Linked DNA regions of Prochlorococcus marinus XMU1419. The protein of the gene in region 2 binds, or shares a complex with, the protein of the main gene of each other region. Links are inferred from orthologs where the notes say so. Each region holds a gene or a part of one and is shown on either strand. Other genes may lie near its edges. The genes, in order: accD and accB.

Region 1 (16,128 bases), on a different replicon or contig from region 2:
CTTGTATCTGTCAAGACAAACTTGCTTCATGTATTTTCTAGCAGGTTTGTTGAAATGTCTTGGGTCGAAGTTTGCCTTATCAGCAAATGCTGCCTCTCTAACCGCTGCAGTGAAAGCAAGTCTGTTATCTGTATCAATGTTGACTTTCCTAACTCCATTTCTTATTCCCTCTTGAATCTCTTCAACGGGAACTCCATATGTTTGAGGAATCTCACCACCATATTTGTTTATGATATCCAACCATTCCTGAGGAACTGAACTAGATCCATGCATTACAAGGTGTGTATTTGGAAGTGCTTTATGGATTTCAGCAATTCTGCTTATTGCAAGAACTTCTCCTGTAGGTTTCCTTGTGAATTTATAAGCACCATGACTTGTACCTATAGCAATTGCTAATGCATCAACTTTTGTTTTAGCAACAAAATCTGCCGCTTCTTCAGGATCAGTCAAAAGCATATCTGTAGAAAGTTCACCTTCAAAACCATGACCATCTTCAGCTTCTCCTTTCCCTGTTTCTAATGAACCTAAGCAACCTAATTCTCCTTCAACACTAACCCCAACTGAATGAGCAAAATCTACAACCTTTTTAGTAACTGCAACATTATATTCGTAACTTGCGGGTGTTTTTGCATCTGCCTCTAGAGAACCATCCATCATTACTGATGTGAAACCATTTATTGCCGCTGAATAACATGTTGATGGCTCATTACCATGATCTTGGTGCATCACAACTGGAATATTTGGATATGTCTCTGTGGCAGCAAGGATTAGATGACGTAAGAAAATTTCTCCTGCATAATTTCTTGCCCCTCTTGAGGCTTGAAGTATTACAGGACTATCAGTTTCATATGCTGCTTCCATGATTGCTTGAACTTGCTCAAGGTTATTAACATTGAAAGCTGGAATACCGTAACCATTCTCAGCAGCGTGATCTAAAAGTAGTCTTAGTGGAACGAGGGCCATAATTAAAATAAGTTAAATGCTATATAAAGCACATGTTTCCGAGAGTTTAGTATAAAGAGGTATCAAATGTCACGTCATTAGATATACAAAATACTAAATTGAAGAAACTAATTTTATGACCCAGAGTATATTTTTAAAATTTTTTATTTAGTAAGTGTAGCCTGCCACAAATAATTGCTCATCAGATGAAGGTTGAGATCCTGCTACATAGGCACCTTTTGAAGCTTCAGAGTTTGCTTGAGCTCTTGCTATTAACGCTTTTTGACCTCCTTCAACGTCGCTTCCTTTCCAAGCCTTTAAGCATGAGTGCTGTAATGCTCTTCCATAGGAGAATGAAACATTCCATAAAGCTTTCCTGTAAAGAGTGTTCATATTATTTAAATAAACAGAAGCGGCTTCTTCGCTTAACCCCCCTGATAAGAAAACTATTCCAGGAACAGAAGCTGGAACGCATCTTTCCATAGTTCTGATTGTCATTTCAGCAACTTTTATAGGATCAGCCTTTGTTGGACAATCTGCTCCATTAACAGTCATAGAGGGTTTTAATAGAGTGCCTTCTAGAAAAACTCCATTTGCTTGACAGGCAATATAAACCTGCTTTATTACTTCTTCTTGGACTTCAGCAGTTTTTTCAATAGTATGATCGCCGTCCATTAGGATTTCAGGTTCAATAATAGGGACTAAACCAGATTCTTGAACTGATCTTGCATACCTTGCTAATCCCCAAGCATTCTCTTGAATTGATAGTTTTGAAGGACAACCATCATTTGTAATCTGCAGAACTGCTCTCCACTTTGCAAATCTTGCACCTTGTTCATAATATTTTGCTGCTCTTTCAACCAATCCATCTAGGCCAGAGCAAAAAGTTTCTACATCTCCTGCTCCAGGAAGTGGATTTAGACCTTTATCGACCTTTATACCTGGAATAATACCTAGATCATTTAGTTTCTTAACCATTGACTCACCATCTTGGTGATTCTGATAAAGAGTTTCTTCGAAGAGGATTGCTCCGCTTATGTATTTTCCAAGATCTTTTGTAGTAAAGAGCATTCCTCTATACGCTTTCCTATTTTCTTCAGTATTTTCAACGCCTATTCCAGCAAGTCTTTTCCCTACTGTTTTAGTGGATTCATCTACCGCTAATATTCCTTTTCCTTTAGAAGCTAGTAATTGAGCATTTTCTTTAAGCTCATTTTTGTAATAATTTAAAGCCATTCTTTAAAAGTTCAGTTCAATTGATTTTTCCAGAATATGAAAAAAAAATAAAATCAATCGAATACTTTATCGGGTGATAATTGCTACTTATAAATGTATACCCTTAAATTTTGATACTTAATCCACTTTTCGAAGATTCTCTTATGGCTTCGCAAACTTTATGACTAGCAAGTCCCTCGCATAAGCCTGGGATTACAGGTGTTCTATTAATTATACTCTGAGCCCATAAATTTTGAATTCTCAAAACTGGAGCAATCCTCCCATCAGTCCATGTTTTTTCAAAATTAAAGCTTGAATCTGCAGTTAGATTTTGTACTTTGTTTTCGTTGTTTGAATATTTCAAATTAAAACCATGGACATAATCTTTTTGGTTTTCGCTTTTAAGAATAAGTGAACCTTCGCTTCCATATATTTCTAAACTAAATCCTCTACCGTTTTTTGAAATCGATGATAAGGATACCTGACAAGGAATAAGATTGGAGCCATAGTTTGATATTTCTATATTAGCGAGACAAACATCCTCGCTTGTAACATCATTTAAATCAGATGAATTAGGTAAAGGTCTTTTTTTGATTGATGTAGCTAACTTACCAGATACATTTATTGATTCTCCAAAAAACCAATTCAACATATCGAATGCATGAGTACCTAGGGCGCCAATAACTCCTCCACCTTTTTCTTCCAATGAATACCAATTCCAGGACCTTTTGGGATCGGATCTACTGCCCATTAACCAATCTAATTTGACTAAATATATATCTCCTAAGATATTTTCATCAATAAGTTTTTTTGTCTGAAGGAAAAGAGGTACTGCTCTATATTCAAAATCAACACATACGCTTAAATTATTAATCAAAGATATTCTCTGAAGCTCTTCAATTTCTGAGGAGGATATTGAAACGGGTTTTTCTAGGAGCAAATTTTTATTATTCTCAAGAGCTTGTTTTGCTAACTTAAATCTTGATTCAGGGGGGGTGGCAATAATAATTCCATCAATCTTTGGGGATTTAACTAAGTCTTCCCAATTATGAAAAAAATCTAAGCCCGTTTCTTTTTCTAATATCGATTTTTGCTTTTTCTCGTAATGATAAATAGCTACAGGAGTTAAGTGATCAGATTCTTTTAATGCCTCTAAATGAACTTTTTTCCCAAACCCTAGTCCAGCGATTGCTATTTTTAATTTTTTATTTTTAATATTCATTCTTATCTATTAATAAACTCTGAACAGCTATTTTCAATAACAACATCTATAAGTTCATCATTATTAGAAGTTTGCCATTTTGAATTGAATTGAGGAATTCCATTTATTGATGTATCTTTGAACTTTTTTTCATTGCAATTAATTCTCATTACATAAAGTGATAACTCTCCATCTTCATCAGAATTAGTTGGATTCTTAAAGAACTTTGTTAATACACTTATTTCACCATTTGGCAGCGACTTAATACTCCCTTTATCAAGCCATTCTTTCCCATCATCATTCTCTTTAAGGAGAACCCAATCAACATTTCCTATGGCATATGAATAGGAAGCAAAGTTTAAAATAAAGAGTAGAAGGCTTAAAGAAAAATAAAATAAATTAGAAATTATTCTCATTTTATATATTTGATTCTGCAAGTTCTTTTACACCATGAATTTTTAAAATTTTAGTCAGAGTATCCTTGAGATCTTTCCTTTTCACTATTACATCAACAAAACCATGCTCAAGTAGATATTCAGCTGTTTGAAAATTATCGGGTAATTTTTCTCTTAATGTTTGTTCTATAACCCTTCTTCCAGCAAATCCAATAAGTGCTTTAGGTTCCGCCAAAATTAAATCACCTAACATCGCAAAGCTGGCTGTTACCCCTCCAGTAGTTGGATGAGTTAACAAGGGCATATATAGAAGATTTTTCTCTTTATGTTTTTTTAGTGCTCCAGATATTTTTGCCATTTGCATGAGACTTAACATACCTTCTTGCATCCTTGCTCCTCCTGATGCGCAAACAATAAGAATTGGGTAATTTTCTAAAGTTGCTCTCTCAATTATCCTTGTAATTTTTTCACCAACTACTGAACCCATGGATCCTCCCATAAATCTAAAATCCATAACAGCTAATGCTAAAGGCATTGAATTCACAGAACAGATACCTGTTACGACTCCATCTCTTAAACCTGTACCTGCTTGACTTTCTTTAATTCGATCAGCATACGCTCTTCTATCTTTAAAACCCAAAGGATCTGTAGGACTTAGTGAACTATCAAATTCTTTGAATGAATTTTTATCAGCAATTATATTTATCCTTTCATCGCTATTAATCCTATTGTGGTGTCCACAATTACTACAAACATTGAAATTTGAAATTAGGTCTTTTCTATAGGCTACTTGCGAACACTCTGAACATTTAACCCATAAACCATCTCCCTCGTCAGTATCTTGGGAAACTTTCCCAACAAATTGATCTTTACGCCTTGCGGCAAACCAGTCGATTAATGACACAACTTTTCCTGTTTTTTCTATTTAAATCTAAGTAAGGTACTTTTATCAAGAAAGATATATAAAAATTTGAGATCCTCTAGATTAAAAACTTCTCAAAGTTAAAAATATAATGATTTGAATTGATAATCTAAAATTAATTATTATTTATTTTTCTCCTCAATCATTTTATGAATTATTGGAGTGAGAATTAGTTCCATTGCGAAACCCATTTTCCCTCCATTTACAACGATACTTGTTGGACTTGACATAAATGAATCGTTAATCATTCCAAGCAAGTATTGAAAATCAATCCCCCATTTCTCTCTTGCCCCTTTTCTGAAATGTATGATCACAAAGCTCTCATCAGGAGTTGGGATATTTCTGCATATGAAAGGATTAGAAGTGTCAATTGTGGGAATTCTTTGGAAATTAATATCGGTTTTGCTGAATTGTGGGCAAATGTGATTTATATAATCAGGCATTCTTCTCAATATAGTGTCCACAATGGTTTCCGCTGAGTAACCTCTTTCTGCGTTATCTCTATGGATTTTTTGAATCCACTCTAAATTTGTTATCGGAACAACACCAACAAGTAAATCAGCATAAGATGCCACATTGTATCCATCACCTTCTACCCCGCCATGCAAACCTTCATAAAAAAGTACGTCTGTACCTTCAGGAATATCTTCCCATGGAGTAAATTGTCCAGGTTCCAAGGATGTCCCAAGTCTTGTATTATGCTCTTCTGCTTCTTCAAGACTATGTAGATAATATCTTTTCTTTCCTCCTCCAGTTTCACCATAGATTTTAAAAAGTTCTTCTAACTTGTCAAAAAGATTAGCCTCTGGACCAAAATGAGAGAAATTTTCACCTTTTGAAAGAGCGTCCGCCATAGCTTTTTTCATAGGCATTCTCTCAAATCTGTGGTAACTATCACCTTCTACAACTGCGGGAACAATATCTTCTCTGGCAAAAATATGCTCAAAGGCTCTTTTTACGGTACTTGTTCCTGCTCCTGAAGATCCTGTTACAGCAACTACTGGATGACGTTTTGACATTTTTTAAAAACAATATCTAATGATTCTGACAGGTCATATGCCAACTTTATGTTTTACTTAAAAATATTTTTTTATTTATTAATTTTTTTTTAAATTTCATTCATTATTTTATCTCCGATTTCACTGCAAGATAAAACTTCAGAAGACCCATCAGCTAAATCTGCTGTTCTAAATCCTTTTGATAAAACTTTATCAATGGCAGTTTCTAAATTTTCTGCAGCTTCTTCTTCATTTAATCCAATTTTTAACATCATGGAAGCAGATAAAAGCATTGCTATAGGATTGGCTATGTTTTTACCAGCTATATCAGGAGCCGAACCATGAACAGGTTCAAAAACTCCTGGCCCATTATTGTTTAGAGAAGCAGATGGAAGCATACCAATGGAACCAGTTAACATTGCAGCTAAGTCGCTTAAAATATCCCCAAATAAATTACTAGTTAAAATTACATCAAATTGACCAGGATCTCTAACTAATTGCATTGCTGCATTATCAACGTACATATTGTTTAGAGATATTTTTTTATCTTTTGAGGTGATATTTAAAACTGTATCTCTCCATAATTGACTAACCTCAAGAACGTTTGATTTGTCAACTGAACATATTTTTTTAGTTCTTTGGTTAGCAATTTTTATTGCTATTTCTGTAATCCTCTCTATTTCTGCCGAATCATAAACCATAGTATTGAAAGCTTTTGGGATTTTTGTATTTGTTATGTGGCCTCTTGGTTTTCCAAAATAAATTCCTCCTATTAATTCTCTTACGACAATAAGATCTACATGCTCAACGATTTCTTTTTTTAATGTACTTGCATCTAATAGAGATTTTCTTATTTTGACAGGCCTGATATTTGCGAAAAGGTTTAGGGCAGATCTTAACTTTAGTAACCCACTTTCTGGCCTTAATTCTCTTGCAAGAGAATCATATTTAATATCTCCAACACATGCTAAAAGTACTGCGTCACTTTTTTTACATTGATCTAGTGTCTCATCTGGAGCAGGAGTACCATATTTTTCATACGCTATCCCTCCAAATAATTTTTCAATAATCTCAATATCGAAATTATGATTTTTTGAAAGCTTTTTTAAAACTTTTTTTGAAACTTCTGAAATCTCTGGTCCAATTCCGTCTCCTGACAATAAAACAATCTTATATTTCTTCATTTAAATTTTTGTTTAATAGAACAATAAATTATTGCTTGTCTAATTGTCTAAGTTTTTTTGCTAATTCTGGTAATTTTTTAAAAATACTTGAACTCCTTAGCCATGATTTATTTTCCATCGCGGGGAAACCACTTATTACCTTGCCATCTTCAATGTCACAATGTATTCCGCATTTTGAACTCGCAATGACATTATTACCAACTTTTACTCTATTATTGACTCCTACTTGCCCTGCCAAAATAACACCATCTCCAATATTTGCGCCTCCAGCGATACCAACTTGAGCTGCAAATGCACAATTCTTTCCAATTTTTACGCCATGACCTATTTGTATTAAATTATCCAACTTTGTTCCCTCATCAATAAAAGTAAATCCAACTGCGGGTCTATCAATACAACAATTAGTTCCAATTTCTACAAAACTCATTATTTTTACACCACCTTTTTGCGGCATCTTTACCCATTTGCCATTTTCAGGAATAAAACCAAATCCCTCTGATCCAATAACAGAATTTGAATTAATTACACAATTATTTTTTAGAATGGTATTTTCGTAAATAACACAATTAGAATGAATTATATTATTATTTCCTATTTGAACATTGCCTAAAATTGATGATCCAGGAAGAATATGATTATTGTCTCCAATTACGGTATTTTCTCCAATATAGACATTAGGTCCAATATGGCAATCTGCTCCAATTATTGCTGTTTTATCTATAACTGCTGAAGCATGAATTCCTGGTTTGAAATTGATAGTTTTATATAAATAATCCAATACTTCTGCAAATGCAATTCTTGGATTTTTAACGATTATGTTAGATATATTGAGTTTTTTTAGGGCACTAACAATTTCATCGTTGTTAGTAGTTATTATTGCTGAGGCTTTAGTTTGATCTAATTTTTCTTTAAGGATATTATTTTCCTCTAAAAAAGATATTTGATGTTTAACTGCAGCATCTAATGAGGCAGCATCATCTATGTTTAAATCTTCGAAAATATTGGCACTAATAAAATTTGAATTTCCTTTTTTTATTAGATCAACTAAATCACTTAAAAGCATTTTTCAATTTTAATTTTTTCTAAGAGAGAGCAAGAACATCTCTATGAACGACAATTATCGAGGAGTTGTTATTTTCTTTATTATTTAAGATACTTCTTAATTTGTCGCTACTTATTGATACTAAACCTTTTGCAACTTCTTTATCATTTGTATTTACGATTTTAACTGCCTGATTAATCGTAAAGTTTCCTTCTACATTCTTAACACCAACCGCTAAAAGTGAGGCACCTTTTTTTTTAATTGCAAAAGAAGCGCCATCATCTAAAGTAATTTTCCCTACTGTTTGAATTGCGTGTGAAAGCCAACTTTTTTTGTTTCCAATAGGTTTTTCTACTGGATAAAATAAAGTTCCAATTTTATTATCATTAAATATTTCAATTAAGTTTTTTTTATTAGTTCCATCAACTAGTTGGACTTCGACTCCTCCTTTTGTTGCTATTTCTGCAGAAATTAATTTTGTAGAAATTCCTCCTGTTCCCCATTCATTATTTGAGTTTTGAATATTTTTATCTTTAATTTCCTTTAATTCACTATTATGAACTTCTTTAATAGGTTGCGCATCTTTATTATTACGTGGATCTTTTGAGTATAGATTTTCAATATCGGTTAATAAAATAAGCTTGTTAGCATTTATAGCCAAGGCAACTAAAGCAGAGAGGGTATCATTATCTCCATATTTAAGCTCTTCATTTGCTACGGTATCATTTTCATTTACTATTGGAATAACATTCAAATCGATTAATCTTTTTAAAGTTTTAGAAGCGTTATTAAAGGATTCTCGTGAATTAAAATCAGCTTTAGTTATTAAAATTTGAGCAATATTAAGACCTAATTTATTAAATACTTTATCGTATAAGGACATTAAATTAACTTGACCTACTGCAGCAGTAGCTTGAAGGGTACTTAAATCATTTGGTCTTGTTTTAATATTTAACTTTTGGCAACCTAATCCAACGGCTCCACTAGTTACTAAAATTAACTTGTTTCCTTTTGAAAGAAAACTTGTAAAGGATCTAGAAAGGTTTTCAATAACTTCTTCTGTAGATGTTTCCTCTGTACCTCTTAAAATACTAGTACCAATTTTTATAACCCAAGTTTTCATTTTATAAAATGAGAAATTAATTTTTCTATTGTCAAAGTTAAATTAAATTTTATAGGCAGGCCATCTCTATTTAATCTCTTAACTAATATTGTTTTTATATCACATCTATTCCCAACAATAATATCTGTAAAAATTCTGTCGCCAATAATGGCTATATTTTTTGGCTCTCTGCCAATTTCTTTGATAGCAGACAAAGTTACTTTTTTTCTAGGTTTTGATGCATTGTATTTATAACTTAAATTTAATTCTTTCGCTATTTTTTCGATTCTTTTTTTTGATGGATTATTACTTATTAGATATAAGGAGAAAAGTTTTTTAGATTCTATGATCCAATTTTTTACAGCTTTTGGGATCATATTTGATTTTCTATTTACTAGAGTCCCATCCACGTCTAGCAATAAAGAATTAATTCCTTTTTTTTGCAACTCAGATTGAGAAATATTATATATTGGTAAGTTTGAATCCCAATTAATATTTAGGATAGATCTCATTTATTTTAAGAACTACTTTTTTCAAGCTCAGTTTCAATCAAAGGTTGAATTTTATCGAACTCATCATCTTCAACTAATAAGGCACCTTTGTCTTTTAATTTACCAACAATAAAAAAAGGATCTAGTGGTATATATAAGCCATATTCTTGGTCAAAAAGATTAAAGTTAACTAGCAATTCATAACTCTCACTATCATCATCGACGTAATCTTCTTCTAATTCATCGTAAATTGGTTCTTCAAGTTCTCCTGATACTGTTAATGTAACTGCTGATCTGACAAGTCTTAAATCATGTTCTTGAAGGACTGCTTCAGCATTTTTTAGTATTTGTTCATTTTTATCTATTTTCTCAATTAGTTCAGGTTCATCTTTTTCATTTATCTTAAAAAGACTTACTGGTGTATCAACTGGCGTTAATAAAGCATATTCTTGGCCTTCAACACTTACTAATTGTTCAAGATAACAAAATAGCTCGTTTCCATTTGAGTCATTTAATAAAAGAGTCTGTGCATCATAATTATCATTTGAATTGGCTTCTTTCATTTAAAAATTATCTATCCTTTTTAATACTAATATTTTATCTGACGTTTACCAGCTTTTTCTTCTAATTCAGGACCTTCTTCGATCCATTGTTCAAGTATTATTTTTGCTGAAAAACTATCAATTAATCCGGATTTATCTTTTTTTATTCCAAATCTTTCTGAAGATTCCCAAGTTGAACTATGTTCGTTGACATAAGAAAATGGAAGCTTTAATTCATTTGAAAGTAATTGACCGTAATTTTTACAGTCAATAGCTTGAGTGGTCATTTTACCTTTCTCATCTAGCGGAATACCCACAATAAAACCAGTCAAATTAAATTCATTTATATAATTTCTAATGATTTTAATCTCTTGATTATTTTCAAATCGTTTTACTGCTGGAAGTATATTTGATGTTATGCAGAGGGGATCACAATAAGCTAATCCTATTCTTTTGGAACCTATATCCAAACTCAAAATTGATTTGGGCTTGGGTTTGCAAAATTTCACTTTGTTTTTAATGGAAAAGGAGATGGATATGGATTACCTTGTGGACTTAATTTTTCAAAGATTGATTCCAAAGATTGATTTATTATATTTACTTGTTTGGCTTCATTCTTAATTATTGTGTTCCTAATAAGAATTATTTCTTGATTTTTTTCTTTGATATTACACTCTTCAAGAAAAACATTTAATTGAGAATTTTCTTTATAGGTTTTTAAATATGAAACAGGTGATTTTTCAAAAAATCTTTTTATAAATTCTTTTAAAATAGAATTGAATCTCTTATCCCAATATCTACTAATAGTTAAAGTATAAATTTCTTCATTTTGATAATTAATATCTTTTAAAATTGTACATAAAACTGAATTTTCATATATTAAGGCACCACTCTTAGAATTATTTCTTTTAAGAATGTCGTCTTGATCAAAATCTAAAATATTTCTTATTAAGGGAGATTGATTTGATCTTATGAAATTAACTATTTTTAATATATTTTGTTTATTAATGTTTTGGAATTCATTAATTAATGTATAGGCATTGGTATTTTGATTTTTAGGTTTATTTAGATCAGAACCATCCCAAAGGATTATCTCTCCTAAAGGTTGAAAGCCTAATTCTCTTGCGTTCGATATGAGGTCAACATTATTTATATCTGAATTAATTATCCAACTTGAAGTTTTGATTTCTTTTATTGAGATGGATTTTTTTATCAATCCTAAAGTTAATTGTTTATCGGTTAAAGAACACTTGCTTTTAATCAACTTGGGCTTAGATATTTTTAAGCAAGTCTCTTTTTTGTTTAAAGGAAAAATATTCAAATAACCAATAATTTCGTTTCCATATATAGCAATTATGCATTTATTTTTATTTTTCTTAAGATTATTCAAGAAGATTTTTAAGTCATCAAAGGTATTGATAATTGCCATCTTTAAAAACCAATTATTCAATTCCTTATTTTTAATATCTATTAAAAGATTAATGTGCCGTATATGGAGTTCTTCAAAAGTTACTTCCATTCCTTTTTTAGATTGAAAAGAATAAGAGGTATCTTTTTTCATTTACTTTTTTTCTCTTATTAATACTATAGGGGTTTTTTCATCTCCATTGCCAGCTGGATTTGATAATAAGTGTTTTTTGAGTATTTTATTTACCTTTTTATTTGAACTTGCTAAAACTTTCACACCTCCAAGATCATTAACATCGACAACTGCAACATCTATATTTAGATAGTTCGAGACCTCCTTACAAAATAAATCCGCATTGAGAGGACCCATAACTATACTCTTGTCGTAAGGTGTAACTGTACCGCTTATATCATCAATGAGGGATGATTCTGAACCAGTTAACCTATAAAACATACCTTTAATCCCAACTAATTTGAAGAGATATCCAACAAATAGTGCAAAGGTTATTCTTGTGACTCCGATTCTATTTATTAATAATTGCATCCCGCAAGCTGTTGCGAGACTGCTTGTAGGGTGAAAAAAATAACATAAAGCTTTCGAAAATAAACTATATTTTAAATTTTGAGGGGAAATATATCTATTTTGCATAATCGCTAGCGGACTCTCACCGATAGTTAAAATATCATTTTCTTCTATAATTCCTTTACAGTATTCAATCACAGTATTTACTGGGTTATCAAAGCAACCAAGTAAATCAGTTTTAATAGCAAGTGCTTTATATTTATTATTTATTGGAATTTCAAAAACTTCTTTCGGCCTTTGTTTTTGACCATCTAAATTAATTAAGAAACAATCCTTATTATTTGAAATACCAAAATGTCCATAGTTCTCCCAATATATTTTTAACCATAGATATTTTATTTTTTTTCTAAAATTATCATTGCTAAATTTATATATGATTCTTACAAATAATTCTGAATTTGACTTGATAATTGTTGTTGGCCAGTAATTATTTAAATTCTTAATTTTATTATTTTCATATATGTAAATATCTTGTTGATAATTAAAATTTTGGCAATATTCGTTACCTTTACTTTTAAAACAATCTAACTCAAAATTTATATTAGAAACCATAGTCTCTTTAGTTTTACTTTTATTAGTTATTTTTAAATCAATAATTAATTCGTTTAAACCATCCTTTTTTTTGATTTTGTAATTTATAGGTACCAGATTTAACTTTGATTTGGGTGAGTTTTTAATATATAAATCTGAAATAATTAAAAAAATTAAAAGAACTAGGAAGATATTTATTAATATCATTTTTTTTAATTAATTTTTGTTTTTATTTTTTTTTTCTTTTTCAGAAATGATACTGTTGTATTCATTAAAACTTTCTACAGAAAATGTCGTTTCTTCTATATCAATTCCCTTTAGTTCTCCAATAACTTTGTTTAATTCATCGATATTAATCATTCCATTTTTATCAAATTTAACTTCACCATCACTATTTAAAATAATGGTTTGTGGAATTAATCCGTTCCAATAATAATTAGGTTCATTTCTAAGATCAGACTTTTCTTTATCCTGTAATTCATCAGTAGTTAGAGCAATGATATCTATATTATTTCTCCATATCAAATCTAAACCGGATATTATCGGAGCCATAGCTTTACTATCCGAGCTGTCGTCAAGATAAAAAAATAAAACTGCAACTCTTTTATTTTTTAATGATTCCTGAAGAGTTGTCTGGGGAGGAACTATAGCCCCATTACCTGCGTATATTGGGAAAATGTTGCCATCGTAACTATCAGTATCTCTAGAGGCATTTGCTTTAAATGGGCTTAAGAAAATTAATGCTATAAGGATCCATTGAATTATTTTCATTAAAGTTTAATAACTTACTTTGAACTTGATCTTCCTAATCCTTGAAGGATTCCTTTCCCCACTAAACCGATAGCTTTACCAACGACCTTTGTAAGGAAAGTTACGAAAAGATTACCGATATATTTTACAGCAACTTCTAACTGAGGTGCTACGGCATCTCTTATCTCAACTAACAATGTAACTTGTTTTTGTAGCCATTCTAGATTCTCTAATTCTTTCTCCCTATTTTCATTTTTAAAGTAACGGGTAAATTTTTTATCGATAATATCAATATATTCTCTTTTACTCTCATACAAGTAGATAGGCATATAAATGTAGTCATGCCAGCGATTGTAGTTATTAATATTATTTCTAAATCTTTCAAAATTTCTTGTCGATTGTAATTCGGGATTTATAAGTACAGTTCTTAATTCAGGCCAAGAAGAACAAATATTAAAGATTTCAGAAGCTAATAAATTACAGTTCCTTATTGTCCAGTTTGAAATAATATTTTCAAGGATCAAAAACGATTCTGTTTCATATAGAGGGAGTAATTTTCCATCATAGTCAAGAGCTTCATTTTTAATAATTGGCTCAATAAACATAATTGATTCATGTGATTCTCTATCTATCTCTTCGCAACTTACTTCATTATAAATAAAATCATTTATTGAAATAGATTCGCCTCCTTTTTTTAATCGAAAATAGCTGTCTGTGATGTTTGAAATTGTATTAACCTTAAGTTCTTTTATAAGAGAATTTAAATCATCTTTAAAATCTTTCTCCTTATAGTTTTCCTTAATATTTTTAACTAAATTATCTAACTCATCTAACATTTTGCAAATTAGTCGTGAAATGAATTCTTTCTTTATCCCAGAGAGAATTATTGATGAATTATTGAATTCAACCTCTAAGTTAGTTGAGCTATACCTTTCTTTTAGTCTATCTAAAATTAAATTCCATATTTCTGTAGTATTTTTATCTTTAATAAATACAGTGTTCTTATTTTCAAGATTAATTTTATTTTCAGTATAAACTGCCTCTGTATAAAGTTCTAGTGAATTACCCCATAAGAAAATTAGAAAAGATTTTGCAGTAATAAGTTCTCTTAATCTTCCTTTTAAAATGAATTTATAAAATTCTGGTGTTGAATCAGAGTTGACATATTTGAATATATAGTTAATTTCAGAATCTATTTGTTTGAGACCTGAAGTTAGAATTTTTTGACTAAAGGAGAGAGGTTTATTTTTGTTAAGCTTAACTTGGGGATTATTTTCAATATCAAATACCCTTCCTCCATTTAAAATGGTACCAATAGATTCAAGAACTTTTTCTGCACTGGGATTTAAAAGAAAACCTTCAGCATTTAACGATGGAAAGGTATTTGCTTCATAAACAAATTCGCCAGAGAGAATTATAAGAAACTTTGACTCATCATATCTTTCTTTTAATTTTAATAATTCTAACCTTATAAGATCTTCTGATTGGAAATTAAGAACATTCCATATAACTAAATCAGGAGTTTTATCACCTGTTCCATTATTAAAATTAATGTCTAAATTTTGGTCTAGTGATGTTAACTTAAGCGATAAAGATTCTGCTATTAAGCTTGGAGCAATAATCAATATCGGTTTTTTTGAAATTAATTCCAAGACTAGATTTCTTATCTCTTATACAAAATTAACTAACAATTACTGCAAATACCAGCCTTAAATCAATTTTTATACTCTTTTAGGCGTAGTAATTTCTGTTTAAATCAAAGTCATTAAATCTCTCTGATGACAATACATTATTCGCCTCGTTGATCGTGAATTTTTTTTCATAAAGAGCTTTACCTACAATTACTCCAAAAAGTCCACAGTTTTCAAATTTTACTAATGATAATAAATCAGAAATTGAACCAACACCTCCTGAGGCTATTACTGGAATATCTGTAATTTCAAGTATGCTTTTTATGAATTCTTCATTTGTCCCTTCTAACGTCCCATCTGTATTTATATCTGTAACAATAAAACTAGCAATTTTAAATGAAGAAAACTCCTTTACTAGATCTGTGGCGAAAATATTAGATTGCTCAAGCCAACCCCTTGTACTAACTTTTCCATCTTTTGCATCTATCCCAACAATTATCCTTCCAGGAAATTTATTTGATAAGTCTTTAACTAGCTCTTTATTTTCTATTGCAGAGGTTCCCATGATAACTTTCTCAATACCATAAGAAAATAATTGCTCTATCCGTTCTTGAGACCTTATCCCCCCACCTATTTGAATTGGTATATTAACTGTTTTTGCAATCTTTTTTATTGAGTCATCGTTTGTTGGGGATCCAGATTTTGCAGCATCTAAATCAACTATATGAATATATTTTGCCCCTTCGCTTTCCCAAAATTTAGCTTGCTCATGAGGCTCTTTGGTGAAGTCTTTTCTTTTATTAAAGTCACCTTTAAAAAGCCTCACACACTTACCATTCATTAAATCAATTGCTGGAATTAGGTCCATAGAATCATCCTTTTCATTAATTACTTATTAGTAGTACTATTCAATATGTAATTCTATTTAAGATTACTACTTCAGTTAAATATTTTTTGAATATGAAAATTCTTGTAATGGGCGGCACTAGATTTGTTGGTAAGTCTTTGGTTGGAAAGTTATTAAGTAAGAATTATGATATTGATATTTTTACGAGAGGTAATAAAAGTAATCCTAAAAAAACAAACTTAATTAAGGGTGATAGAAATAATTCAGAAGATATCGTCAAGCTAAGAAATGAAAAGTATGATGTTGTTTTTGATATTTCTGGACGAGAGTTAGAACAAACCAAAC
Region 2 (16,068 bases):
TATCTGTAATATTGTAAATACGTGTGTAGGAGTGGTTTACTAAAATAGTGGTAACAAGGAAACACTAGATTTAGTAAATCTATTAAAGGATCTCTAGTTATAGGGATCCTTTTTTATGTATAAATAAAATTTAAACAAAAATTAGAGAATCTTTTTTCATCTTCAAGTCTTTTATCCCTTACTGAAAACAATGTAGAAGAGTCCCTTTGGAATCCCTTTTTTATATTCTAGCTATATGGATAGTGATAATAATAAAAAATCCGAAACAGGAATACTCTAGTGAAGGTATTGAAAATTAATAGTACGACATGGAAAACGTACAAGCAATATAAACGTATTAGCTACTTTGTAGGTATAATTTACTGATATTAAACGATTTTAAAAAGAATTTCATGTGCAGGTCGATAGTTGAATCTTCATTAAAGATAAATATGACGTCAATCATAAGCATGCCTACCACAAATTAAAACTAAAAATAAATTTTAAAATGTCAGAAATTAATAAAAACTTACTTTCAAAAAATCAAAAATTATCAAAATTTGAAATTACCGAAAATATTATTTGCATCAGATTTCTAGATCAAAATAAAGAAAGATTTGAACTTGAGTTTAGTCTTGAACAAGGGTCCTCTTTTAATACTTTTTTAATGAGAAGTAATGAGGAACTTTTTATTATTCATCCTCCTGAAAAACAATATTTAGATAAATTTTTTGAGGAAATATCTAGTTTTTATGGTCAATTCAAATTACATAAAATCAATATAATTACTGGTCATATTAATCCACAAATCATAGAAACCATAAAAAAAATTAGTACGCATTTTCAAAACTTAACTATTATTTGCTCAAATCCTGGTTTTAAACTTATTACCGAACTTTGGAATCAAAGAAATCCTAACTTAAAAAACTTTATTGAAATTCAATTACCCAAATTAAAAGTAGTCAAAAAAGAACATCATTTAGAATTAGATCATATTTCACTAGATTTAATTCCTATACCAACAGCCCGTTGGCCTGGAGGCCTAATAGTATATGAAAGAAATCAAGAACTCCTTCTAAGTGAAAAGATCTTTTCAGCACACATTTCATCTAAATATTGGTCTGAAAAAAATCGATTATGTACAGAAATTGATAGAAAGCATTTTTATGATTGCCTTATGGCACCAATGTCTAATCAAGTGATAACAATAACTGAAAAAATTGCAGAGTATGATATAAAAACTATCGCACCATTACATGGTCCAGCTATTGAATACAGCTTAAAAAGCTTTCTAATTGACTACATCAGATGGGGTGAAAATCTCATAACAAATAATCCTAAAATCGTTTTAATTTATGCAAGTGCATATGGAAATACAGCATCCATTGGTGACGCATTAGCTAAAGGGATCAATAGAACTTCAGTTGAGGTAGACAGTATTAATTGTGAATTTACCCCTAATGATGTACTTGTAAAATCCATTCAAAATGCTGATGGATATTTAATAGGGTCTCCCACACTAGGGGGTCATGCTCCAACTCCTATAGTAAGTGCACTTGGAACATTGTTATCAGAGGGAAATAGAGATAAACCAGTAGGAATTTTTGGTAGTTTTGGCTGGAGCGGTGAAGCAATAGATTTACTTGAATCAAAATTGAAAGACGGTGGTTTTAAGTTTAATTTTGATCCTATAAGAATTAAATTTAGCCCTAATAAACCAAAGATTAAAGAACTAGAAGAAATAGGAACTCACTTTGGAAGAACAATCATAAAAAAAACAAAGAAAAAACCTAGAAAATCTGATACAGGAATGATAACAAGCAAAACAGATCCAAAGCTACAAGCTCTTGGAAGAGTAATTGGTTCACTTTGCGTTCTTACTGCTTCCAAAGGAAAAGATGAAAACAATATAAAAGGAGCGATGCTTGCATCATGGGTTAGTCAAGCAAGTTTTTCTCCTCCTGGATTAAGTATCGCAGTAGCAAAAGATAGATCAGTAGAATCTTTGCTTCAAATTGGAGATTCATTCGCATTAAATATTCTAAGTGAAAAAGATTTTAAAGAACCTTTGAAAAGATTTACAAGACCCTTTGCGCCTGGAGAAAATAGATTTGAAGGATTAAACATTGAATTGACTCCTAACGAACAGATAATAATTCCTGAGTCATTAGCATGGTTAGATGCTTCTGTAAAAGAGAGAATGGAATGTGGAGATCATTGGGTGATTTACGCCGAAGTGCTACACGGTAATATAGTTAAATCCGATAGTCTAACAGCAGTTCACCACCGCAAAACTGGTGCTAACTATTAAATTTGTTTATCTAATTTATGACTGAATCTAAAGATTTAATAATCATCTCAGCTAGTTGTGGGAAAAATCTAGAACTTTCTAAAAAGTTTCTTGCAAAAAGTATTGAGCTTAAAATAAATTCTGAGATATTAGATCTAACCACTCTTGACATACCTCTATTTAATCCACGAATTCATAACAAAGACAATATTCCAGTTGAAATAGAAGAAATTAAAAAAAAGCTTTTCGCAATAGAAAAGTGGGTTATTTGTGCTCCAGAATATAATGGATCTATACCTCCAATTCTCTCCAATTTCATCGCATGGCTTTCAATTTCTGGAGATGATTTTAGGAATTTATTTAATGGTCAACCAATTGCAATTGCAACATTTTCAGGGGGTATAGGATTAGAACTACTAACCTCTTTACGGATACAATTAGTCCATTTAGGTAGTCAAGTATTAGGGAGACAAATGTTGTCATCATATAGTAAACCCATAGATACCAAAACTGTTGAAGATATTATTAAAAGACTTTTACAAATGAAAAAATTAAAAACATAAACACTTAATCGTTACAATAAATATCACTTTTGTTCATTCCAAACTTTTAAAATTTGTCTGGCCATTGGAAGTGCATGTACAGAGCCTCCACCAGGTGTATTTTGAGCAAAAGCAACCACTAGCAGCTCACTCTTTTCAGAGGGAGTAAAGCAAACGAACCAAGCATGATCTAATCCGCCTTCACCATCTTCAGCAGTTCCAGTTTTACCTGAAACTGGAGGTAAATTTGAAACCCCATAGTTAATTGATACACCAGTACCTGACTCAACTACTTTTCTAAGACCTCGTTTTATCAACTCAATATTTTTTGGATCTAAATCTAATTTAATACGTTTTTTATCTGAAAAATATTCCCCATCATTTTTAGCTAAATGAGGAGTAACTAAATATCCTCCGTTTGCTATGGCAGCATATGCTCTAGCAATTTGAATAGGAGTAACTTGGACAACAAATTGGCCAATAGACATACTTGCAATATCTTCTGGAACCCAAGGAGTTCTACCTGGTTTGCCCCATCCTCTACCTTCATTAGCCCATTTACTATTAGCTATGAATCCTACATTTTCTTGTTCAGAAATTTCAATGCCAGAAAAAGAATTAAAACCAAGTTTTCTAGATATCTCGTAAATTTTATCGACTCCTACACCATATCCGACTTGATAAAAGAATGTATTACTTGAAACTCGTAAAGCATCTTCATAACCTATAACACCAAAACCTAAATCATTGTGTTCGCGAAAACATTGACTCCCATAAGTGATACATGGTTTTGTCTCTAACAAAGTATTACTAGGAAATATACCACTTTCTAAGCCAGCTAAAGCTGTTACTATTTTCCAAACACTTCCTGGATCATAAGCATTTAATGCCCTATTAAAAAGAGGTTTATCAGGAGAATCAAAAAGCTCATTATATTCTTTTTGAGGCTTAAAATCCTTTGAAAAAAAATTCAAATCGAAAGTCGGTTTACTGGCCATTGCTCTTATTGCACCATCTCTAGGATCCATCACAATTATTGCTCCAGCTTTTTTATTTTTAAGTGCTTCCTCAGCAACTAATTGCAAATTCATATCAATTGTCAATTCAATATCATTACCTTGTAATGGAGGTTTAATACCCAATGATTTTTGAAATTTCCCTAAAGAATTTACTTCAATCATTTCTCCACCCCATTCACCCCTTATAAAGTCTTCGTAAACATATTCAATTCCAGTTCTTCCTATTAAATCATTAAATTTATAACCCTTTTTGGATAAAAAACTATATTCTGAATCTGTGATTGGCTGAGTATACCCAATAACATGTGCAGCAACTGATTTATAAGGATAATTTCTAATTAATTTCGAAGCTATTTCAAAACTAAGTAGATTATCTTCATTTTCTTTAAATTTTATTAATTGATCCACATTTAAATCTTCAAGAATAGTTACTGAAAGTTTTTGATTTTTTAAACCATTAAAAAATTTTTTTTGTATTAAATTACTATCAACTTTTAATAAATCAGAGATTAGTAATTTATGTTTTTCCCAATTGCTTTGATTTACAGATTGAGGCTTAATTATTAAAGAATATTTAACTCTACTATCGGCTAAAATATAACCATTTTTATCAAGTATTCTTCCCCGTATTGGTTGAGCAGCAATGAGCCTAATCCTATTTTCATCAGACATTGTTTTAAAAGATTCATGATTTAATAGCTGTAAAAAAATTAACCTTAATAAAATCAACAAAAACGAAATAGAAGAAAAAATTAGTAAGACTAAAGGTTGCCTTTTTAATGAAATAATTTTTTTATTAGAGTTATTTTTTATCAAAAATTTTAAAATTATTTAGATATCTTTTTTTCCAGTAAAGAAATGGTTTCCCTTATCTCTTTTAGAACAGTAATTAAATGTTTATAGTCACTTTCTTCAGTATTCAGTGTGAACTCATCATTTTTAATATAATTTGAAGTAAAATTTTCATTCATAAAAATTTTATTTTTAAGATTAATTGTTTATTTCATCTTAATTCTAAATAAAAAAATTTATTTTTTCAAAAAAATATTAAGTACCATACTGAGAAACATAGCAGAGAAATTAATTTATTTGATCTAAGTTTTGTTCAAAATAAGGATTACAACTATTTTTAGATATCCCTAGAGTCCAGCCAATGAATGATGATATGAATATAGTAACTATTAATGGCAGAATAGCTTGTTGTGTATTTTCAAGACTGAACCATTCCTTCCAGCTACTAAAAAACCTTTCTCTTTGAAATTTTCTTTTTTCATTTTCTAATAATTTTGCTTTTTTGGCGAAGGATTTTGTAACCCACTTTTCAAATGGTATTTTTTTTATTATCGTCATTTTTCTCTCAACCTCTAATAAATGCCCGGAATTAAGATAAGGGTGAAACGTACTTATCAATTCAAGAGTTTTTAAAAACATCTCTACAGTCCCATCTTTTATGAGCTTTTGCTCATGACTTAAATCAGCCCACTCTATTTCCGGATAAAAACGATTCCTATTAGGTTGAATTTGAGCCTCTGACATTTGACCAGGTTCTCTCAGCCATCTATTTGTATTTTCATCAAACCTCCGCCAATACAAAAAAGGATTGATAAAAATTGTTTTACCAGATATTTTTACTACATCTTTTTGAAGATGATTAGTTATCTTTTTTTCAGTTTCTTTAGAATTTATCAAAAGCCAAAATTTTATAATCTAATTAAAGGTTATCTTTTATTTACTAATTTTCCAGGAATATCAGATAATTTTTTATGAGTACTAAGTTACTGATAACTGCCAACGCTTTTTTAAATAATTACAGTATTCACAATTTAATGAAGGTTTAGGGAAAATTTCTGACCGTAATAAATTTACAGTATCTATAATCTTATTCTCTACCCATGATGTAGAACAATCTAATCTAATTAAATGCACATCAAAATTTAATTGATTATTAAATAGCTCTTCATTTTTCTTTCCATTAAAGTACAAAAGATAAGCTTCCTTAGCAACTTGAAAACCATTTTTTTTAAATAACCACTGATACATTTCCAATTGCCTCTTATAAGCTTTTGCATATTCGTATTTATTAAAAGTTTCAGACCAATCAAAATTATTTCTAGAAGTTGCTTTTACATCAATAATGATAAGATCACCATTCTTTTTCTGCCAAATATCATCGACAGCTCCACCAAAATCATAATTATGTTCAATTGACTTATATCTAATCCCTTGAAAATTACTTCTCCAACGTTCTAAATCTTCGTGTTTAAAAGGAACAGCATCAATACCATGTTCAATAAACAATGGATGTGGTTTCTGAATGCTTCTGTAGTAATCAAATTCATTTTTACATAAATTATCTACAGCTATATTTAGAGTAAATGGTAATGATGGAGGTTTTATTTGATATTTTTTATCAAGTACACAACATCTTGGACAACTAAGGTATTTCTCAACAGTAGAACGACTTAATTTAATAATCTGGCTCATTGCATTTTTATTGTCATTAAAAAATTTGTTCAAAAAATTAAAAGACTTTAATTTTTTAGAACATTTCTTAAATTACTCCCACTCAATAGTTCCAGGGGGTTTACTTGTAATATCGTAAACGACTCTATTAACTAAAACTACTTCATTTACGATTCTATTTGAAATTCTTTCCAAAATCTCCAAAGGAATTTTTGACCAGTCTGCTGTCATTCCGTCTTCACTAGATACACAACGTAAAACTATTGGCCAGGCATAAGTTCTTTTATCACCCATAACACCAACAGTTTTAACTGGTAACAATACTGCGAAAGCTTGCCAAATATCATCATATAGACCTGCTTTTTTAATTTCGTCTCTCACTATCCAGTCTGCATCTCTTAGACAATCAAGTTTTTCATTAGTCACTTCTCCCAAAATTCTTATTGCTAAACCTGGGCCTGGAAATGGATGCCTTTTTATGATTTCATCCGGCAAACCTAAAGCAGCTCCTAATTTTCGAACTTCATCTTTAAAAAGTTTTCTTAATGGCTCAACTAATTTAAACTGTAAATCTTTTGGTAATCCGCCAACATTATGATGACTCTTTATTTTTACGGCTATTCTCTCCCCTGTATTAGGGTCAACATTAGTACCAGCACTTTCAATTACATCAGGATAAAGAGTACCTTGCGCTAAGTACTGAAAAGGTCCCAGCTTGTTACTTTCTTCTTCAAAAACTCTTATAAATTCTCCACCAATAATTTTCCTTTTTTGTTCCGGATCAGTAATCCCTTTTAATTTTGCAATAAACCTTTCCCTAGCATTAATGTATTCAACTTTTATATGAAATTTTTTATCAAAAAAATTCATTAAAAACTCAGGTTCACCTTTTCTCATGAAACCTTGGTCTATAAACATGCATGTTAACTGATTTCCAATTGCTTTATTAAGCAAGAAGGCAAGGGTTGAAGAATCAACTCCTCCTGACAAGGCAAGCAGAACTTTCTTATTGCCAACTTGTTCTCTTATCCTAGGAATCGTCTCCTCTAAAAAAGTTTCGGTTGTCCAATCAGCTGCACAACAAGAAATATTATGAACAAAATTTTTAATTACTGTCATTCCAAACTCTGAATGAACCACTTCAGGATGGAATTGTACCCCAAATAATTTCTTATTATCATGTGAAATTGCTGCATGGACTGTATTCTCCGTATGAGCAATTTTATTAAATCCGTCAGGCAAACAATTAATTGAATCCCCATGACTCATCCACATTATAGATTTATCTACTACGTTAGAAAGAAGGTCACATTCTAGATCAATATTTATTGGTGCTTTACCGTACTCAGCTTTTTTAGTGGCTGAAGTTACAGATCCTCCAAGTTCTTTGACTATTAGTTGCATTCCATAGCAAATGCCAAGAATAGGAATTCCTAAATCAAAAATTTTTTTATCACATTTAGGAGCATTTTGAGCATATACAGAATTAGGACCTCCACTCAAAATTATGCCCTTAGGATTAATATCTTGAATATCCTCAATTGAAATATAGTTACTAACAACAAGTGAAAAAACATTAATTTCTCGAATCCTTCTAGCAATCAATTCAGAATATTGAGATCCGAAATCTAAAATTAATATTGAAGGCTCTCGTTCTTTTTTTAATGATTTTTGACTCATGTATAAAAGTTAGCTCAATTTTTTTACAAAAGCAGAATCAATTTAAAATTTATTGGATTGAAAATAAGAAATATAATCACTACCTATAGTTCCAGTCCACCTTATTTCCCTTTTTCTATCAAAAATAATTGCTGCAATTTCCATATCAGTTTTAACATACCTATTAACATATGCAAAAGAACGCTTCTCAATCGTATTTGATAAGTGTTTGAATAATTTTTCAGCTGTAGATTTATCAAATCTTTCAAGAAGTAATAAGGCATCTTCAAGAGTATTTAAATAAGATAATTTAACTACGATTTCAGGTGGTACTTTTTCTTGAACAGCTAAATAAACAAGAATTTCAATTCTTCCATCAGCTAAATGATTATGTGTATGAAAAATGCCGCCTGCTAATTTTATTAATTTCCCATGATAACCAAAAAGGATTACAGTTTTTACATTTTTTATTGCAGCATCAACTATTAATGGCCCTATCCAATTACCAACCTTTATAATTGGCAAATTAACATTACAAGTTTTTGCTAAATTTAAGCCATTTTCACCAATAACAAAAACAACCTTTCCTTTAAAATCATTTTTCATTAATTTTGATAGCTTTGTTTTAGCTTCTTCTAATTGATCAGGTGAAGCACTCGAATAAGTCTCAGCAGAAGTACCAATAATAGATAACCCGGCTACAATACCAAATGACTTATTACTGGTTCTTTCAGCTAGAAACTCCCCTTTTGGAAAAATTATTTCTAAATTTAAATAAAAACCCGCGGGAATAATTTCCAATAAATTTTCATATAAAAGTTCTTTAGCAAAATCAGAAATACATATTTCTGAAGTATTTTCTTTGATACCAACACCAGATCCTGGAATAATGTTTATTGGATTTGTTTGAACAGGATTATTCAAAGAAATTTTTTCTAAAGAAGCTATTGTCCATATTTCTAAATTCTGTGTAATGTCAAGATCTAAACCAGACTTTGCAAATGAAATTCCTAACGCATGCGAGTCATCTTTGAACAGACCAACAGAATGAATTTCTATTTTGATTCTTTTTTCTTCATTAGGAATTTTTATTAATTCATAATTTTCAAAAGAAGACCCTACAAGTTTTTTTAATGCTGCCTTTGCAGACCCGGCAACCCATAGAGGTAAAGAAAATCCTTTTTTCAAATCAAGTAATTGAAAAATATATAATGAGAACTAATCTAAGAATGACCTATTTAATAAAAAGTGGCCATACAACAAAAATTATCATTGATGATTCCTGGGCCCACACCAGTTCCAGAAAAAGTTTTACAAGCATTAAGCAAGCATCCTATTGGCCATCGAAGTAAGGAATTTCAAGAGTTGGTAGAAATTACCACTAAAAATTTACAATGGCTTCATCAAACTCAAAATGATATTCTCACAATTACTGGAAGCGGAACTGCCGCTATGGAAGCTGGAATAATTAATACTTTAAGTAAAGGTGACAAAGTAATTTGTGGAGAAAATGGAAAATTTGGTGAAAGATGGGTAAAAGTAGCTAAAACATTTGGATTAGAGGTAATAAAAATTAATTCGGAATGGGGTACTGCCCTTAATCCAGATGAATTCAAAAAAATATTAGAAGAGGATAAACAAAAAGAAATAAAAGCCGTCATATTAACCCACTCTGAAACCTCAACAGGTGTAATTAATGATCTAAAAACTATTAGCTCATATATTAAAGAACACAAAAAAGCATTATCTATTGTTGACTGCGTCACAAGTCTTGGGGCCTGCAATGTACCAATAGATGAGTGGCAACTAGATATCGTTGCTTCAGGATCACAAAAAGGATATATGATTCCCCCAGGCCTAAGTTTTATATCAATGAGCGAAAAAGCATGGGCAGCTACAGAAGAATCTAATTTACCTAAATTTTATTTAGATTTAAAATCATACAAAAAAAGTCTTCTAAGTAATAGCAACCCATATACTCCAGCAGTTAATTTATTTTTTGCTTTAGATGAAGCTTTAAAAATGATGCGAGATGAGGGCTTAGAAAACATTTTTCTCAGACATAATAGGCACAAATTGGCAATGAGCACAGCCATGAAAGCTTTAAATCTCAAATTATTTGCTGATGAGAATTATTTAAGTCCTTCAATTACTGCGATAAAAACTGGAGAAATGGATGCTGAAGAATTCAGAAAGTTAATAAAAAGTAAGTTTGATATTTTACTTGCTGGTGGTCAAGATCATTTGAAAGGAAAAATATTTAGAGTTGGTCACTTGGGCTATGTAAACGATAGAGATATAATTACTGTCATTTCTGCTATCAGCTATGTTCTTCTTGAGCTTGGCAAGATAACAACACAACAAGCAGGCGATGCATTAATGTTGGCAACTAATTGTCTTGAATCAAAATAAGTTAAGTTCCTGGCTCCTCAACATTTCCACCTAATTCGACAATTTTTTTTCTTAGAGAAATTGATTTTTTTTCATCCCCCTTAGTTTGAGCAATTGCAAGAGCAAACTCTAATTTTTCTAGCTGATGGCCCCCCTCGAAAAAAGATAGTTTTTTCTTTATACGGCTTTTATTAGCTCTGTATGAAATCTGTGAAGACATAAAATTCACCCTTTTATAATATTATGCCAATAAAAGGGGTCATTATGGGAGGGTTGGAGAAATATAATTCGACTATCAACCCAAGAAAAAAAAATTTTTTCTAATATTATTCCGAACTCCTTTAAATTTTATGCCAAACATTAATCTAATCTATTATCTAATTGCTGGTGGAATCTTTGGAACTTTAGCCCTCAAAACGGGTATTCCTGCAGCTCCACTTGCAGGAGCTTTATTAGGCGCAAGTTTACTGAGCATCAGTGGCAAAGTGGATATTGCAGAGTGGCCTACTGGAACAAGAACAATATTAGAGATTGGCATCGGGACAGTAATTGGAACATCGTTAACTAAAGACTCTTTAATTGATCTTCAAAGCTTGTGGAGGCCTGCGATATTGATAACCTTTACTTTAGTTATTACGGGGTTAGCAATTGGATTATGGACAAGCAGATTACTTAATATAGATGTGATTACAACTATTCTTGGGGCCGCACCTGGAGGTATAAGCGGGATGAGTCTTGTAGGTTCAGAATATGGAGTTGGTGCTGCAGTCGCAACTCTGCACGCAGTAAGGTTAATTACTGTGCTTTTAATTCTTCCTCTTGTAGTGAAGTGTTTAAACTTATTTGGAATAATAAAATCTTAAATTTCTATAGACATATTGTTAATAAAAGATATTTTTAAATAGAAGAAAAAAGTTTAATGCAAAGATTAAAGCAGAAAAAACTGATATTTATAACTTTAGGTATATTTACACCTTTAGCTTTTACAACATCAAAAGTTCATGCAGGCTCATTTGGAGCTGAAATTTTTTGCAGCATGCGAGACAGCGGAAATGACCATAGAAGTAGCTGGGAAGCTGCTTATACCTATATCAAAAAACAAAGAGGAGGAATTTTTAAAGTCTCACCTAGGCAAGCAGCATCGCAAATCACTGAAACAGTTATTAGAGAACGAGAAAAATTTAGTTACTGTATTGAATACTTAGATAATTTACATCCTGATAGGAAACTACAAAGAGAGTTACAAAAAGAAAAAAAAAGAAAAGAAAAAGAATCTAATGAAGAATTTTCAGAAGAAACCCTTGAAAGATATAGCTATTAAAAAATATTAAGTTAGAACGATTAAATAGATTTTTCAACACACTTTATTTTGTATCTATCAACACTAAATTATAGTTTTGCACTCAAATTCAGCCTAAAACATAATAAATAAATATTGACTTTTGATATATTCAAGCCATTATTTATTTAATTAAAAAATCTGAATGCATACTAATGATGCGGTGTTTCTAGAGGATTTATGTCCTAAGTTCAGATTGAGACAATGGCGAAAGTCTATTCATAGATTTACAGGAAAAAGTTGTATATATTGCGGAAAGCCATCAGAATCTATTGATCACGTATTACCACGAAGCCAAGGCGGCTTAAGCACAACAGAAAACTGTGTGCCTGCATGTCTCTCATGTAACGGGGATAAATCAGATGAAAATGCTTTGTATTGGTATAGAAGACAAAAATTTTATGATCCTCGCAGAGCAATGGCTATTAGAGCTTGGTTGGAAGGTGATCTAAGATTAGCAATAAGATTACTGCAATGGGCAAATCCTAATTTTAATACAAATAATATAAATTACAAAAAAAAAGATTCAACATATAAAGCAGCTTGACTACCAAACATTACAAATATTTTTAGAGTTATAGCTCTCACATAACTTTTCCAAATCTCTTGGCGATTCTGGGAATATTAAAATTGTCGAAAATGAAATGAGAATGACAAAAAATTTTTGGTAGAATCTATAACTAACAAAACTGGCTTCTTTTTCTATCGGACGCAAATAACTTTTGTTAATGCAGAAAGTTTTTGATTTTAAATCAGGCCTAACAACTGTTTTCATCATTATATAATACATATGTACTATCCTAGCGTCACATGAAAAATCCCGCAAGCTCACTAAATAATAAAAATAAATTTTTAATCTTAGGGTGTGGGTTTAGCGGTAGTTTCTTTGCAAAAAAAATAAGGCAATTAGGTTGTACAGCCTTAACAAGTTCGAGATCTGAAAAAAATGATCCAAATAGTTTCGTTTTTAACAGTGAAAACGGTATGATCCCTAATAAAAAAATTTTTGATGGAGTTACACATATTCTTAGTTGCATACCTCCGGACAACAATGGTAAAGATCCAGTTTTAGAAAGTCTTAGACATAAGCTCAAAAGTTTATCACTTGAATGGGTTGGGTATTTATCTACCACAGGAGTATATGGGAACACAAAAGGTGAATGGGTTTCTGAAATTGATCAACCTAACCCTTTTCAAAAAAGGAGTCATAAGAGGTTAAATTGTGAAAAAGAATGGATTGAATCAGGTTTACCCGTACAAATTTTTAGGCTACCGGGTATCTATGGCCCTGGAAGATCCACCTTTGAAGCAATAAAAAATAAAAAAATACGCGTTATCTCAAAAAAAAATCAGGTATTTTCAAGGATTCATGTAGCCGATATTGCAAATGCAATTATCTATTTATTAAAAAATAAGAATTCTTTAAAGTTTTACCAGATTATTAATATTGCAGATGATGAACCCTGCTCTCAAGTTGAAGTTATTCAATATTGCTACGATTTATTAGGTTTAAAAATGCCAAAGCCAATAATATTTGAGGATGCAAAAGAGGAATTATCACCTATCGCTAAATCTTTTTGGATGGAAAATAGAAGAGTTTCTAATAAACTTTTATGTGAAACACTTGGATATAAACTAATTTATAAAAACTATAAAATAGGTTTAAAGAATTGCTATTTGAATAGTTAAAAATAAAAAAACTTTTTATGGACTTTCAGAATACTAATAATAAATTAAAAATAGTTTTAAGCGTCGGAGATGAGTCTGGAATTGGGCCTGAAATAATCTTAAAGGCTCTTGGTTCTAATGAGATTCCCGAAAATACCGACTTTATTTTAGTTGGTTCAAAAAAGAATCTACAAAATACATATAAACACCTAAGAACATTAGGATTAAAAAACCTCGCAAATCCTGAAAATTTAAAAATTCATGATCTCGAAATTTCTTCATCTGACGAAAACGATAAATCAAGTTATGGTAATTCAAGTTTCTATTACTTAAAAAAAGCAATTGAAATTGTACAACAAAATCCTAATTCAGCACTTGTAACTGGACCAATTTGCAAGAAATCATGGTCCATTGCAGGTCATTTCTTCTCTGGTCAAACTGAAGTATTAGCAAAAATGTGTGGAGTTAAAAATGTTGGAATGTTATTTACAGCAAAATCACCAATTACAGGATGGAGATTCAATACTTTACTAGCTACAACCCATATAGCTCTTTGTGAGGTTCCAAAAAAATTAACAACAAAATTAATCCATTCAAAATTAGATCTTTTTAAAGATTTTTGTTGTACCTATAATGATAAACCTATTTTAAAAGTTGCCGGATTAAACCCTCATGCTGGCGAAGAGGGGGTTTTGGGTAATGAAGAACAAGATTGGCTCACTGATGCATTGATAGCTTGGAATGAGAGGAATAAAAATATTGAATTGTTAGGACCTTTATCTCCAGATAGTTGCTGGAATTCTTCCGCCAAAGCTTGGACAAATAAAGATTCCGAAAAACATGATGGCATTCTTGCCATGTATCATGATCAAGGTTTAATACCAATGAAAATTATAGCTTTTAATTACTCAGTAAATACCACAATAGGTTTACCTTTTATAAGAACATCTCCTGATCATGGAACGGGTTTTGATATTGCTGGCAAAGGAATAGCTCAATCTCAAAGCATGATTGAAGCTATAAAAGCTGCTGCAGAAATGACTAAAAATTCAAAACTGCTTAACACGCATTAAAACTTGGCCAAATTCAACTGGCGTTCCATTCTCAACGAGAATCTCAACTATTTCAGCATTAAATTCAGATTCAATTTCATTCATTAACTTCATAGCTTCCAAAATACATATAGTTTGACCGACATTAACTTTATTTCCTACTTCGACGAATGGATCCTCTCCGGGCGCTGCAGCCCTATAAAACGTTCCTACCATAGGCGAAGTGATTTCAGTGAGGCCTGAACGCCCAGGAGGGGCTACCTGTTGTACTTCAGGTTCGCTAACTATTGAAGCATTATCATTGATGGATTTTTGATTAACAATTTTTTGCTTATCAAACGAAGTATTAGAAACTAAATTATTAGTAACTTGGTTTTGATCAAATAAATTTCTTTTTATTTCTAGCTTAAAATCTTCTCCCTCAAGCGAGAATTCTTGAATATCGCTTGTAGAGATTTTCTCTATTAGGCGATTTAAGTCTTCATGATCTAATTTCATAGCCATTAATTTTCACGTCCAAGATAACTATCATTACGAGTGTCAACTTTAATCATTTCACCTACTGAAATAAATAAAGGAACCATAACTTGAGCACCTGTTTCTAGGATAGCTGGTTTCGTACCCCCACTAGCAGTATCACCTTTAACTCCAGGATCAGTCTCTGTTACTTTCAAAGTGATAGATATTGGAAGTTCTACCTCTAAAACTCTACCATTGTGGAAAATTACATTAACCTCCATTCCCTCTTTCAAATACTTAGCGCCTTTACCTATTTGTTCAGAGGAAAGTCTTGTCTCTTCAAAACTTGTCATATCCATAAAAACATAATCTTCAGACTCCACATAAGTATGTTGCAGGTTAGACTTCTCAAGGATAGCCTGTTGTACAGATTCTCCGGCTCGAAAAGTTTTTTCAACCACGTTGCCGCTTTGAACTGATTTTAATTTTGTTCGCACGAAAGCAGAACCCTTACCAGGCTTGACATGTAGAAATTCTACAACACGCCAAACTTGTCCATCTAATTCGATGGTGGTACCTGTGCGAAAATCGTTACTGGAAATCATTCCTGTATTAAATCCTCATGGATCATAAACCTGCAAGAGTGCTATGCAAAAATTCTTATCAAATCAGAACAAACTTTTATTAATTCTATTAATCATAATTTTTGAGGTTTTTCTCTTTAAACCGATTGAAGTACTGGCTGATTTGCCCACTGGAAATGCAGTAAAAGACCCTAGTGCAATCCTCAGGAACGCACTACCTATCAAGCAAGTTGAGTTACAAGAAATTCAACACAAATTGGAAGAAACTAGTGACCTTGTAAGAGGAGGAAGATGGCCCGCCCTTACGAAAACTGTTACAAAATGTCAATCTTTACTAAAAAAATACCAAAGCCGGATTATTCAAGAATTACCAAACGATAATAAGAAAATTGCTGAACAAACATTTTTAGAACTAAAAGAAAATTTTGATAGTCTTCAAGAATATTCAAAATCAAAGGATAAATACTCATTTATAGCGACCCGCAGAAATGCTTTAGATAAAATAGGTGGATTAGAAGAATATTTTCTGCCAAATGAATTTCCCTACGCTATTCCCAAGGAGTTTGATAATTTACCAAGATTACTGGGCAGAGCAAAAGTCAATATAAAGACCTCCAAAGGAG

The links.
Region 1: the proteins of accB (region 2) and accD are in contact, whole or in part, in a solved structure (PDB 8UXZ), measured with the Escherichia coli proteins. The link is inferred for Prochlorococcus marinus XMU1419 from one-to-one orthologs.

Annotation. Positions count from the first base shown.
Region 1 is NZ_JAAORO010000002.1:113,408-129,535, forward strand. The notes cover bases 2,717-5,666. They hold accD (acetyl-CoA carboxylase, carboxyltransferase subunit beta), read right to left. Parts: upstream 4,658-5,666; coding sequence 3,776-4,657; downstream 2,717-3,775. Other genes in these bases: HA151_RS04195 (Gfo/Idh/MocA family protein), read right to left, coding at 2,717-3,379; HA151_RS04200 (hypothetical protein), read right to left, coding at 3,382-3,774; HA151_RS04210 (phosphoribulokinase), read right to left, coding at 4,798-5,666. Outside these bases: fba (class II fructose-bisphosphate aldolase), read right to left, coding at 1-963; HA151_RS04190 (class I fructose-bisphosphate aldolase), read right to left, coding at 1,111-2,178; more of HA151_RS04195, read right to left, coding at 2,282-2,716; more of HA151_RS04210, read right to left, coding at 5,667-5,694; leuB (3-isopropylmalate dehydrogenase), read right to left, coding at 5,784-6,857; lpxD (UDP-3-O-(3-hydroxymyristoyl)glucosamine N-acyltransferase), read right to left, coding at 6,886-7,920; proB (glutamate 5-kinase), read right to left, coding at 7,940-9,022; HA151_RS04230 (YqeG family HAD IIIA-type phosphatase), read right to left, coding at 9,019-9,513; HA151_RS04235 (DUF3727 domain-containing protein), read right to left, coding at 9,519-10,055; Holliday junction resolvase RuvX, read right to left, coding at 10,082-10,543; HA151_RS04245 (hypothetical protein), read right to left, coding at 10,540-11,595; HA151_RS04250 (hypothetical protein), read right to left, coding at 11,596-12,762; HA151_RS04255 (thylakoid membrane photosystem I accumulation factor), read right to left, coding at 12,772-13,326; HA151_RS04260 (DUF3685 domain-containing protein), read right to left, coding at 13,341-14,957; hisA (1-(5-phosphoribosyl)-5-[(5-phosphoribosylamino)methylideneamino]imidazole-4-carboxamide isomerase), read right to left, coding at 15,037-15,804; HA151_RS04270 (NAD-dependent epimerase/dehydratase family protein), read left to right, coding at 15,897-16,128.
Region 2 is NZ_JAAORO010000001.1:26,767-42,834, reverse strand. What follows is about bases 13,154-16,043. They hold accB (acetyl-CoA carboxylase biotin carboxyl carrier protein), read right to left. Parts: upstream 14,907-16,043; coding sequence 14,400-14,906; downstream 13,154-14,399. Other genes in these bases: HA151_RS00125 (peptidylprolyl isomerase), read left to right, coding at 15,510-16,043; efp (elongation factor P), read right to left, coding at 14,906-15,466; pdxA (4-hydroxythreonine-4-phosphate dehydrogenase PdxA), read left to right, coding at 13,389-14,423; HA151_RS00145 (NAD-dependent epimerase/dehydratase family protein), read left to right, coding at 13,154-13,371. In the rest of the region: HA151_RS00205 (diflavin flavoprotein), read left to right, coding at 488-2,290; HA151_RS00200 (NAD(P)H-dependent oxidoreductase), read left to right, coding at 2,308-2,832; mrdA (penicillin-binding protein 2), read right to left, coding at 2,856-4,643; HA151_RS00190 (hypothetical protein), read right to left, coding at 4,911-5,519; HA151_RS00185 (PD-(D/E)XK nuclease family protein), read right to left, coding at 5,601-6,314; guaA (glutamine-hydrolyzing GMP synthase), read right to left, coding at 6,387-7,973; cobalt-precorrin-5B (C(1))-methyltransferase CbiD, read right to left, coding at 8,016-9,140; HA151_RS00170 (pyridoxal-phosphate-dependent aminotransferase family protein), read left to right, coding at 9,228-10,364; HA151_RS00165 (hypothetical protein), read right to left, coding at 10,366-10,563; HA151_RS00160 (AbrB family transcriptional regulator), read left to right, coding at 10,694-11,206; HA151_RS00155 (DUF6554 family protein), read left to right, coding at 11,263-11,664; HA151_RS00150 (HNH endonuclease), read left to right, coding at 11,828-12,229; more of HA151_RS00145, read left to right, coding at 12,493-13,153; more of HA151_RS00125, read left to right, coding at 16,044-16,068. UniProt on the Escherichia coli protein: This protein is a component of the acetyl coenzyme A carboxylase complex; first, biotin carboxylase catalyzes the carboxylation of the carrier protein and then the transcarboxylase transfers the carboxyl group to form malonyl-CoA.